2 regions of the Clostridium saccharobutylicum DSM 13864 genome follow, and region 2 is predicted to be linked to the other one. Evidence: riboswitches for the same ligand, from Rfam matches in the RefSeq annotation. Region 2 holds a riboswitch; the other holds the start of a gene.
What was found. Region 2 has a riboswitch for ZMP and ZTP ahead of CLSA_RS17265 (phosphoribosylaminoimidazolecarboxamide formyltransferase). Riboswitches for the same ligand answer to the same signal wherever they lie in the genome.
Positions count from the first base shown of each region.

Region 1: linked by a shared signal. The riboswitch ahead of pflB (formate C-acetyltransferase) and the one ahead of CLSA_RS17265 (phosphoribosylaminoimidazolecarboxamide formyltransferase) in region 2 are both predicted to bind ZMP and ZTP.

Region 1 is NC_022571.1:1,416,705-1,421,812, reverse strand. Features, by position in the region: gene pflB (formate C-acetyltransferase) at 1-103, opposite strand, end outside; gene pflB (formate C-acetyltransferase) at 549-2,780, opposite strand; ZMP/ZTP riboswitch at 2,859-2,936, opposite strand; gene CLSA_RS06105 (DUF2334 domain-containing protein) at 3,222-4,598, shown strand.
Region 2 is NC_022571.1:3,941,624-3,946,731, reverse strand. Features, by position in the region: gene CLSA_RS17280 (hypothetical protein) at 1-146, opposite strand, end outside; gene CLSA_RS17275 (DUF5360 family protein) at 747-1,136, shown strand; gene CLSA_RS17270 (DMT family transporter) at 1,136-1,465, shown strand; ZMP/ZTP riboswitch at 1,672-1,752, shown strand; gene CLSA_RS17265 (phosphoribosylaminoimidazolecarboxamide formyltransferase) at 1,799-2,971, shown strand; gene CLSA_RS17260 (YbhB/YbcL family Raf kinase inhibitor-like protein) at 3,214-3,723, opposite strand; gene CLSA_RS17255 (LysR family transcriptional regulator) at 4,028-4,918, shown strand; gene CLSA_RS17250 (Lrp/AsnC family transcriptional regulator) at 4,997-5,108, opposite strand, start outside.

The DNA.
Region 1 (5,108 bases), 2.5 Mb from region 2:
AATCATCACCCTCATATGGTTTATAATTAGTTTGTATAAAATTTCGAACATCAATGTTTTTTTCCCATTTTCCGCCTTTGAAATCATCCCATTGTTTAAACATAATGTTTCCTCCTTTGTATTTGTAACTATACAAAAATCGTTGATTTATATTACAACTTCATTGTAATATAAATTCATACAAATTAAAAGTTTTTTAAAACTTTGATTTAAGCCTTTGAAATCCTAATATTTATTTTTATGAGCTGTATAATTATATATGTTTATTTTTCACAATTAAAAATATATAAACATTTTTGCATTAATTCATATCGTTTTTGCATTGTTATTATTTATCAATAGATATATATTGATTATCTATATCTATTGATACCGATTCATCGTTTTTACTTTCAAAAAGCAATTTATGTTTTATTTTATTTTTAGCTAAATATTAACCAATTATACTCACATAAACTCACTACATTTAAAATAACATTCAAAAAATAACAAATCCCTTTGCTAAATTTATTTTCTTTCATGTGCTTTATTTGATGTTAATCTCATCTTTATATGCTTTCATGGAATGTTCTGCTTATAACTTCTAATTGTTGTTCTTTTGACAGTCTGCTGAAGTTAACAGCATATCCTGAAACTCTAATTGTTAATGTTGGATACTTATCTGGATTTTCCATAGCATCAATTAATGTTTGTCTATTAAGAACATTAACATTTAAATGATGAGCTCCTTGTACAAAATATCCATCTAAAATTGAAACTAAATTATCAATCTTTTGTTTTTCATCTTTTCCAAGTGCATCTGGAACTATTGAGAATGTATTAGAAACACCATCCTGACATATTCCGTTATATGGTATCTTAGCCACTGAATTAAGAGATGCTAATGCTCCATTCTTATCTCTTCCATGCATTGGATTAGCTCCTGGTGCTAACGGTTCACCTTTCTTTCTACCATCTGGAGTTGTCCCTGTTTTTTTACCATACATAACATTAGATGTAATAGTAAGTGCTGATAATGTGTGTTTAGCATCTCTATATAATGGATGCTTCTTAAGTTCATTAGAGAATTTAGTAACTAACTCTACTCCTAAATCATCTGCTCTATCATCATCATTTCCGTACTTAGGGAATTCACCCTCTACTTCAAAATCTACAGCTATGCCCTCTTCATTTCTAATTGGTTTAACTTTAGCATACTTAATTGCTGATAATGAATCTATAGCAACTGAAAGTCCAGCAATACCAAACGCCATCAATCTTTCTACTGCTGTATCATGTAATGCCATTTGACTCGCTTCATAAGCATATTTATCATGCATACAGTGAATGATATTCATTGTATCTACATATATTTTAGCAACATATTCTAATACCTTATTGTAGTTTGATTTAACTTTATTAAAATCAAGGATTTCTTCATCTGTAAGTTTTTCAATTCCTGGAACTACTTTAATACCTTTTAATTCATCTACTCCACCATTTATAGCATATAAAAGTGATTTTGCAACATTAGCTCTAGCTCCAAAAAATTGCATTTGTTTACCGACTTTCATAGCAGATACACAGCAAGCTATAGCATAATCATCTCCATAAATTGGTCTCATGACTTCATCGCTTTCATATTGAATAGCATCTGTCTTTATTGAAATTTCTGCACAATATTTCTTGAAGTTTTCTGGTAATCTATCTGACCATAAAACTGTAAGGTTTGGTTCTGCACTTGTTCCTAAATTTATTAAAGTATGAAGATATCTATATGAGTTCTTTGTTACAAGTGGTTTACCATTGATGCCCATTCCTCCGATTGATTCAGTTACCCAAGTTGGATCTCCACCAAATAATTCATTATACTCTGGAGTTCTTAGATGTCTAACTAATCTTAATTTTATTATAAGTTGGTCAACTAATTCTTGAGCTTCTTTTTCAGTTATTAATCCAGCTTCTAGATCTCTTTCAATATATATGTCTAGGAAAGTAGATGTTCTTCCAAATGATGTTGCAGCTCCATTATTTTCTTTAATACCCGCTAAATATCCAAAGTATAAAGCTTGTACAGCTTCTTTTGCGTTGCCTGCTGGTTTTGAAATATCTATACCATATCTAGATGCCATTGATTTTACGGCTCCTAATGCTCTTATTTGTTCACTAACTTCTTCTCTTTTTCTTACTAATTCATCAAGCATATCACCATGTAAACTATCAAGATCTTTTTTCTTTTCTTCTATTAAATAATCAATACCATAAAGAGCAACTCTTCTATAGTCACCTATTATTCTTCCTCTACCATATGCATCTGGTAATCCTGTTAAAAGTCCTGCACTTCTTGCAGCTCTTATTTCCTTTGTATATGCATCAAATACCCCTTCATTATGAGTCTTTCTATATTGTGAAAAATGTTTTTCAATATCTCCATCCAATTTATATCCATATTCCTCTAACGAACTCTTAACCATTCTCATTCCACCAAATGGATTTACAATTCTTTTAAGTGGAGCATCGGTTTGAAGACCAACTATTACTTCATTATCTTTATCTATGTATCCTGCTTCATAATTATCAATTCCTGATACTCTATCAGTTGCTACATCAATAATTCCTTTTCTAACTTCCTCAACAATTAGTGCATATGCTTTTTCCCATACTCTATCCGTTTTTTCTGTTGTAGACTCCAAGAAACTAGAATCCCCTTCATATAATTTATAATTCTTTTGTATGAAGTTTCTTACATCAACTCCTTCTTTCCAAGTTCCATCACTAAATCCTTCCCATTGCTTAAACATCGTATTTCCTCCTTAAAATTCTTTTTGAATTTATTTTCTTAATTGTACCTAATATATAAAAAAAGCCGACTGTCTGGGCTTTTCTGCCCAGACGGTCGGCTTTTAATAGTCATACTTCATGTGGTAACTCCACTTCCGTCAGTCATATGACTAATTTCTTATAATTATAATAATACCAAAACAATTAACTTGTCAATAAAATAATATTATAACAAATATACAAATTTTAATTTTCTTAAATATAACTTTCTATTATATATGATAAATTTCGGATTATATTTATATTAACTAAAACTTTGGTATATAATATTGATATTAATCTTATAATTTTTATTTTATTATTGACTTTGTTTACTTTTTTATCTAACTAACACAAAATTGACATAAATTAATGGTATAATTACCTAAAATATTTTACTACACATCCAAAGGAGAACTAAAATGAACAAAAAATCTAAAAAATTTATATTTTCTTTTTTAGCATTACTATTAGTTTTATTTATAATATATAGTGTGCTTTCTCATTATAATTTCTTCCAAAACAACCTAACTATTATTAACGATAAAATTTATTCTAGATCGTTACCTACAAACACTTTCAAGAGTACATATACATCCAAAATTAATTTTAATGATATGCCTGTAACAAACGTTAATGACATAACTTTAAATATTTTAGATAAAAAAAATATAAAAAATGTACCTATGTTGCTCAAAGCTCAAAGATATTATATCCCAGTTAGCTTTATATGTAATAAACTTAATTATCAAGTGCAAAACTCTGATGATTCTATAATTTTAAAAAATACAGAACATGAAATTTCTCTAACTGAGACTTCATATACTAAAGATGATAATACTAATTCTTTACGTGGTAATTTATTAAAGAAAGATAATGAATACTTTATATCAATTTCTGATATAGAGCAACTTTTCGATCTTATTGCCGTTTTTGATTTTGATAATAAAACTATAAGTTTACTACCTAATAACATACAAACACCTGAAGAATCATCTGTTGCATATACACAAAAAATAGCTATGATTAGATTTGAAGACTTCACCTGTGGAGACTCTAATTTTGTGGACAAGAATCAAACAAGAGTAAAGTGCATGGTTAATTTACTTTATTCGCAAGGCATAAAATTCCATGTAGCTTGGATTCCTAGATTTAAAGCTCCTACAGATAATATTGATAATGACATGTTATCAAATGATAACATAACAAATGTTGCCTTTATAGACTTGTTAGATTATATGGTAAATAAAGGTGGTGAAATAGGACTTCATGGCTATACTCATCAATCTGGTAATGATAGAAGTGCCGTAGGTGAAGAACTATCTAAAGATGTTAATAATACAGAAGAAGAAACTAGATCTGTAATTGAAAATGGTATCGACACTGCAAGTGCTTTAAATATTCCTATAACATTCTACGAAAGTCCACACTACAGAGATACTGAACTTCAGAAAACTATAATAAGTCAATATTTCCAATTTGTTTTCGAACCATTTGATAATAATAAAAGAAATATTTATAAAACAAAGACTAATAATTTATTTGTACCAACACCATTAGGCTTCATACAAGATCCTAATGATAACTGTATAGTTGATGGCCTTAATACAAATAATCCTGACGTATTGCATAGCTTTTTCTATCATCCATCTATTGAAGTTAGTTTCATAAACTTCAATACAGACAACAACACTTTAAATGTTCAATATGATGAAAATTCTCCATTACAAAAAATGGTTAAAGCTATTAAAGATAATGGATATACTACAGTTCATATTGATGAACTTATAAAAAAATAAAGTACTATTCCTTCAATCATAGGTATTGCTAAACATTAAAGTTTAGCGATATCTTACCGAAATTAGCCACATATTTGTTCCATAGGACTAAGAAAATTTCGCTGGGAATATCTAAATGTTAGATTGTACCCACTTCAATTTGCTCCAAATATAAAATTTGGACAAATTAAAGTGTGACAACCTAACATTAAGATATTCCAACAGCTTATTTTCAATGCCTATTTCACAAACATGTGGCTAATTTCTTTGTTTGTATATTCATCCATAAAAATTCATAGTATTAATAATTAATTCTTAATATATTGAAAGCTTATAACCCAATTCATTAATCAAAGTAGATTGTTATTTTATTATAATAAATTAGACCTATGTGGTAACCACCGAAAGAAATGGTATTAAGTATATTTCAAAGTATAAATCTAATTAGTAATTTACTTATCTATATGTCTATTATATTTCTTTTCATTGCAATAACTTTAAGTATTTCGTATATAGATATCAAATATAAAT
Region 2 (5,108 bases):
TTTTTATCCTCAGAGCATTCCTTAATTGTATCTAAAAAATGAATATATTTTCTCCTATTTAACGTGCTCTTGCTTACAAGACCATCTAATGATTCTATTATATATATTACATCGGAATATAGTTTTTTTACATCAAAATTATACATATAGCTCCCCACATTCTGTTGGATTATATTTATTTAACATTATTCATGAAGAAAATATTTTGCAAAAAATTATTTTTAAATAAATGGTTCTATATTTATAACAAGACATATCGCTTGCTATAAATGTGAAAATATCAGTATCATTTATTTTCGCGTCTCTTATAAGTTTGAATTTCAATGAGAATAAAGCTTATATGAATCCCAGCCGAAATTAGATACATATTTGTTTGTGATATATTAAATTCTCAATGAAAAACCGTATATTTATCAAGATAATTTGCAAATATTTATACTATATTATAATAACATTTCGATAAATAAATTACCATATATGGTTAAAACTTGATATTGATGAGTGACTTGAAATTTAAATTTATGTAATAATTCGCAAAATTAGCTAGAACTTTTTATGAAATATATGTATTATATGGTATTATTAGTTTGACATTTGAAAAATTATTGTAGAATGTTAACTTAAATGTAATATATAAAATTGCTATTGTTTTAGGAGTAACAATAATAACTAGTTTTGCTGTAAGTAGAGTGATTTTAAAGATTAAATTTTTTAGAAAAATATTATGATATTGGAGAGTTGGTTTTATGAAAAAATTAAAAGTACTTTTCTTATTTACAGATATAGGATTTATTATTTATTGGCTAATAACAGCATTACATCTAATTCCAATAAATCTAGCGTTTAAAGATTATAATAATCCTATTCTTGTTGATTGGAATTGGTCGTTTTTCCCTTTAGATATGTTTATATCTTTAACAGGATTCTTAGCTTTGTACTTTTTGAGTAAAAAATCAGAAAAGTGGAAGATGTTTTGCTTATGTTCTTTAATTCTTACTTTTTGTTCTGGATTACAGGCAGTAGCCTTTTGGGCATTAAGAAATGATTTTGATTTGACTTGGTGGGTGTTTAATTTATATCTATTAATATATCCACTTCCGTTTATATATAAATTAATTAATGGGAGGCTTGCATAATGATTTCTAAATATATATATTTAGCTCTTGCTATAATATTTGAGGTGCTTGGAACTACGTCGATGAAATTTTCTGATGGAATGAAAAGTATAGGATTTGTTATAATAATGTTAATTTTTTATATATTAAGTCTTTCAATGCTTTCTATGGCTCTAAAAAATTGGGAAGTTGGAGTAGCATATGCAATTTGGTCTGGATTTGGAATAACATTAATAACAACGATTGGAATAATGTTTTTTAATGAGTCTATTTCTATAAGTAAAGTATTTTTTATTCTACTAATAATAATTGGAGCAATAGGTTTAAATTTAGTTACAACTTCACATTAAGACATAATAAATTAAAGGATGGATTGATTGTAATTCTATTTTACTATGCGATATATACATGTAATTAGAGTTTTAGTGAATACCAAGGCAGCGACTATTTCAATTGGGATGCATGAAGATTTAAATAAAAGATTATAAATGGACCAGATATTATCATCAAATTTTAAAATATTTGACAAATTTATACTAAAATGATATTTTAAAAATATAAGTTATACGACTGACGGAAGTGGAATAAACCACATGAAGTATGACAAATTAATAAGCCGACCGTCTGGGCAAAAGTCCAGATAGTGGGCTTTTTGTTGTTTAAAAAGGAGTGTAACAATTATTATGAAGGAATTAAAATTAAAGTATGGCTGTAATCCAAATCAAAAACCATCTAGGATTTTTGCACAGGAGGGGGAACTTCCTATAAAAATAATTAACGGAAATCCTGGCTATATTAATTTATTGGATGCATTTAATAGCTGGCAGCTTGTCAAGGAATTAAAAGAAGCTACTGGATTAGCAGCTGCAGCTTCATTTAAACATGTTAGTCCAGCTGGAGTGGCTGTAGGAGTTCAATTAACTGAGGGATTAAAAAAAGTATATTTTGCTCCAGATACAGAATTATCTGATATTGCTACTGCGTATATAAGAGCAAGAGGTGCAGATAGAATGTCATCTTATGGAGATTTTGTGGCCTTATCTGATGAATGTGATGAGCAGACAGCAAAATTTTTATCATGTGAAGTTTCAGATGGAATAATAGCACCATCATATTCTAAAAGTGCACTAGAGATATTAAAAAATAAGCGTAGAGGCAATTATTTGATAATAGAAATTGATATAAATTATATTCCTAAGGAGATAGAAACAAGACAGATTTATGGGATAACTTTTGAACAAAAACGAAATGATGTTAAAATATCAGAAGATATATTAACCAATTTGCCAACGAAAAATAAAACATTACCTGATAATGCTAAAAGAGATTTGATTATATCTTTAATCACATTAAAATATACCCAATCTAATTCTGTATGTTACGTGAAAGATGGACAAGTAATTGGTATTGGGGCAGGACAGCAATCTAGAATTCATTGTACAAAGCTTGCAGGAAATAAAGCTGATACATGGTTTTTAAGACAAAATCCCAAGGTTATAAACCTTCCTTTTAAACAAGAAATAAGAAGAGTTGATAGAGATAATGCAATAGATGTATATATATCAGATGACTATATTGATATATTATCTGATGGATTATGGGAAGATATTTTTACTGAAAAACCAGTTCCATTAAGTAGGGAAGAAAAGAAAGAATGGTTGAAAAACTTGAATAATGTATCTTTAGGATCAGATGCATTTTTCCCATTTGGTGATAATATAGAACGAGCAAAAAAAAGTGGAGTAGCTTATATAGCCCAAACAGGAGGGTCAATAAGAGACGATAATGTTATAGAAACATGTAATAAATATAATATAGCTATGGTATTTACAAAAACACGTCTATTTCATCATTAAAATAATAATGAAAAGCAAAATTAACAGGTCTTACTGAATCTCAAGTTAATATTATCAGAAAATCAATAATTAACTAGGTAAGAGTTAAGGGATATCGTAAAAGGTATCCTTTTTCGATAAAAAAGGGTTATATATTTTTCTATAATTATTATAGAATGCAATAAATAATTTTAAGAAATAGTATCTTTATCAATTAAGGAGATGAAGATACTATTTTTCTGTAATTATTTGAATTTATTTATTTAAGAACATGCTAATATATTCAATTTAGCAGATTCTACAACATGTCCATCAATAGCTTTTAGAAAATCATTCATAAAATAACCTTCACTTAAATCTAATTTTTGGTCAAGACCATATACTTTTAATGTATATTCATGATCTTTATCTGGAGGAGTTGGTCCAATATATCTAGTTGTTATATTAGGATTTGTTTCACCTACGAAAGAAGAAGCAAAACTGTTTTGACCTTGTACAATATTTAAACTATTATCGCTGCTTATATTTTCTGGAATAATATCAATTGTAGAAGGAATGTTGCAAGCTAACCAGTGTATCCAAGTAAATCCGCATACTGGAATGGCATCATGATCTAAAAAAGTAATGGCTATAGACTTAACTTCACTTGATACATCATATAATTCAATAGGAAAAGATACGCAAGGATTACCTTTATATTGGTATTCAACTTGAGCAAGTTTTGAGTATTTAGTTGGTAAATAACCAAATTCTGTTTTTACATTAATTTTCATAAGATTTACAATCCTCTCTTTATAGATATTTTATGCAATGCATATTTCTTGTGAGACAAGGGGATAAATTCTCCTAATAAGTGAGTCTATTAGCTTAAGAATTAGATTTATTTCTGATTTCGGTAGGTTACTGCATGAGAGTATTATACAGTTGTGATTTTAATTTTAAAATTAGTAATTTGTTGATATAATGTTAAGAAAAAAGTAATGATTAATTAAAGCACATTAAAAAATAACAAGTCTATATGCCAAGATTATTTTTCATCATGACATTTTGGAATTGTTATTTTCTTTCATGTGATTTATGGGAGATAAAATGAATTTAGAATGGTATTACACGTTTATAGTTGTTGCAAAGTATGAAAATTATAGAAAAGCGGCAGATGAATTATTTATTACACAAACTTCGGTATTCAATCATATTAAAAATTTAGAGAATCTATTAAAAGTAAAACTTTTTGAACCAAAAGGAAGAAATATCACATTAACAGATGATGGAAAGTTATTTTATTCAATTGCAGCGGAGACGATAAGCACATATGAAAAAGGAATATATGAAATGAGAAATTCTAAAAAGAAGTATTCTTTTAGACTTAATGTGGTAGTTACACCTTATATTGCTTCATATTTAATGGTTAAATTTTTGCCAATATTTTTTGAAGCTGCTCCTAATATTGATATATCAATATCTGTTATGAATGAACATATTCCTCAAGCAATAGAAGAAAATAGATATGCAATAGGAATAGATAGAAGACTACCTAATACGGATAAAATAAATTATTTAAATGTCTGTGAAGGAAAAATAAAATTAGTAGTGCCTAATATTGAAGAAAATAAATATTTAGATAATGAACTTGATTTTTTTAAAAAATATCGCGTACTTGCAGGTAATCATCCTTCTTACTGGGAAAAATTATTTGAAGAAATATATAAATTATATCCAGAAGCTGATATTACTAATATATCATCTGTACATACTACTGAATGTTTAATAAAAGCAAATCAAGGAATTTCATATTTACCTGTATATATTTTTGAAGAGCAAAATAGCAAAGATATTAGAATAATTGACTCTAAATATATAGAAGATCCAATCTCATTTACATATGTTATGTGGAAAAAAGAGAGTCCAGAAATAAAATTATTTTTAGATTTGTTCGGTAAATTTATCAAGGATGAGCAGAAAATATAAGTAACAGTACAAAACTGTGACTTATCTGATGGAACTTAAACGTAGTTAAAGTGTTAGCTGGCTTGGCGAAAATAATCTTTATTCTTTTATTGTAGAGGTTGATAAATTTAATCTGTAAGTGCCATATTCCATAATGTTATCAAGTAATAAATTAATTTCATCCATGTTAGAGCAGTTGACTTTTAATAAA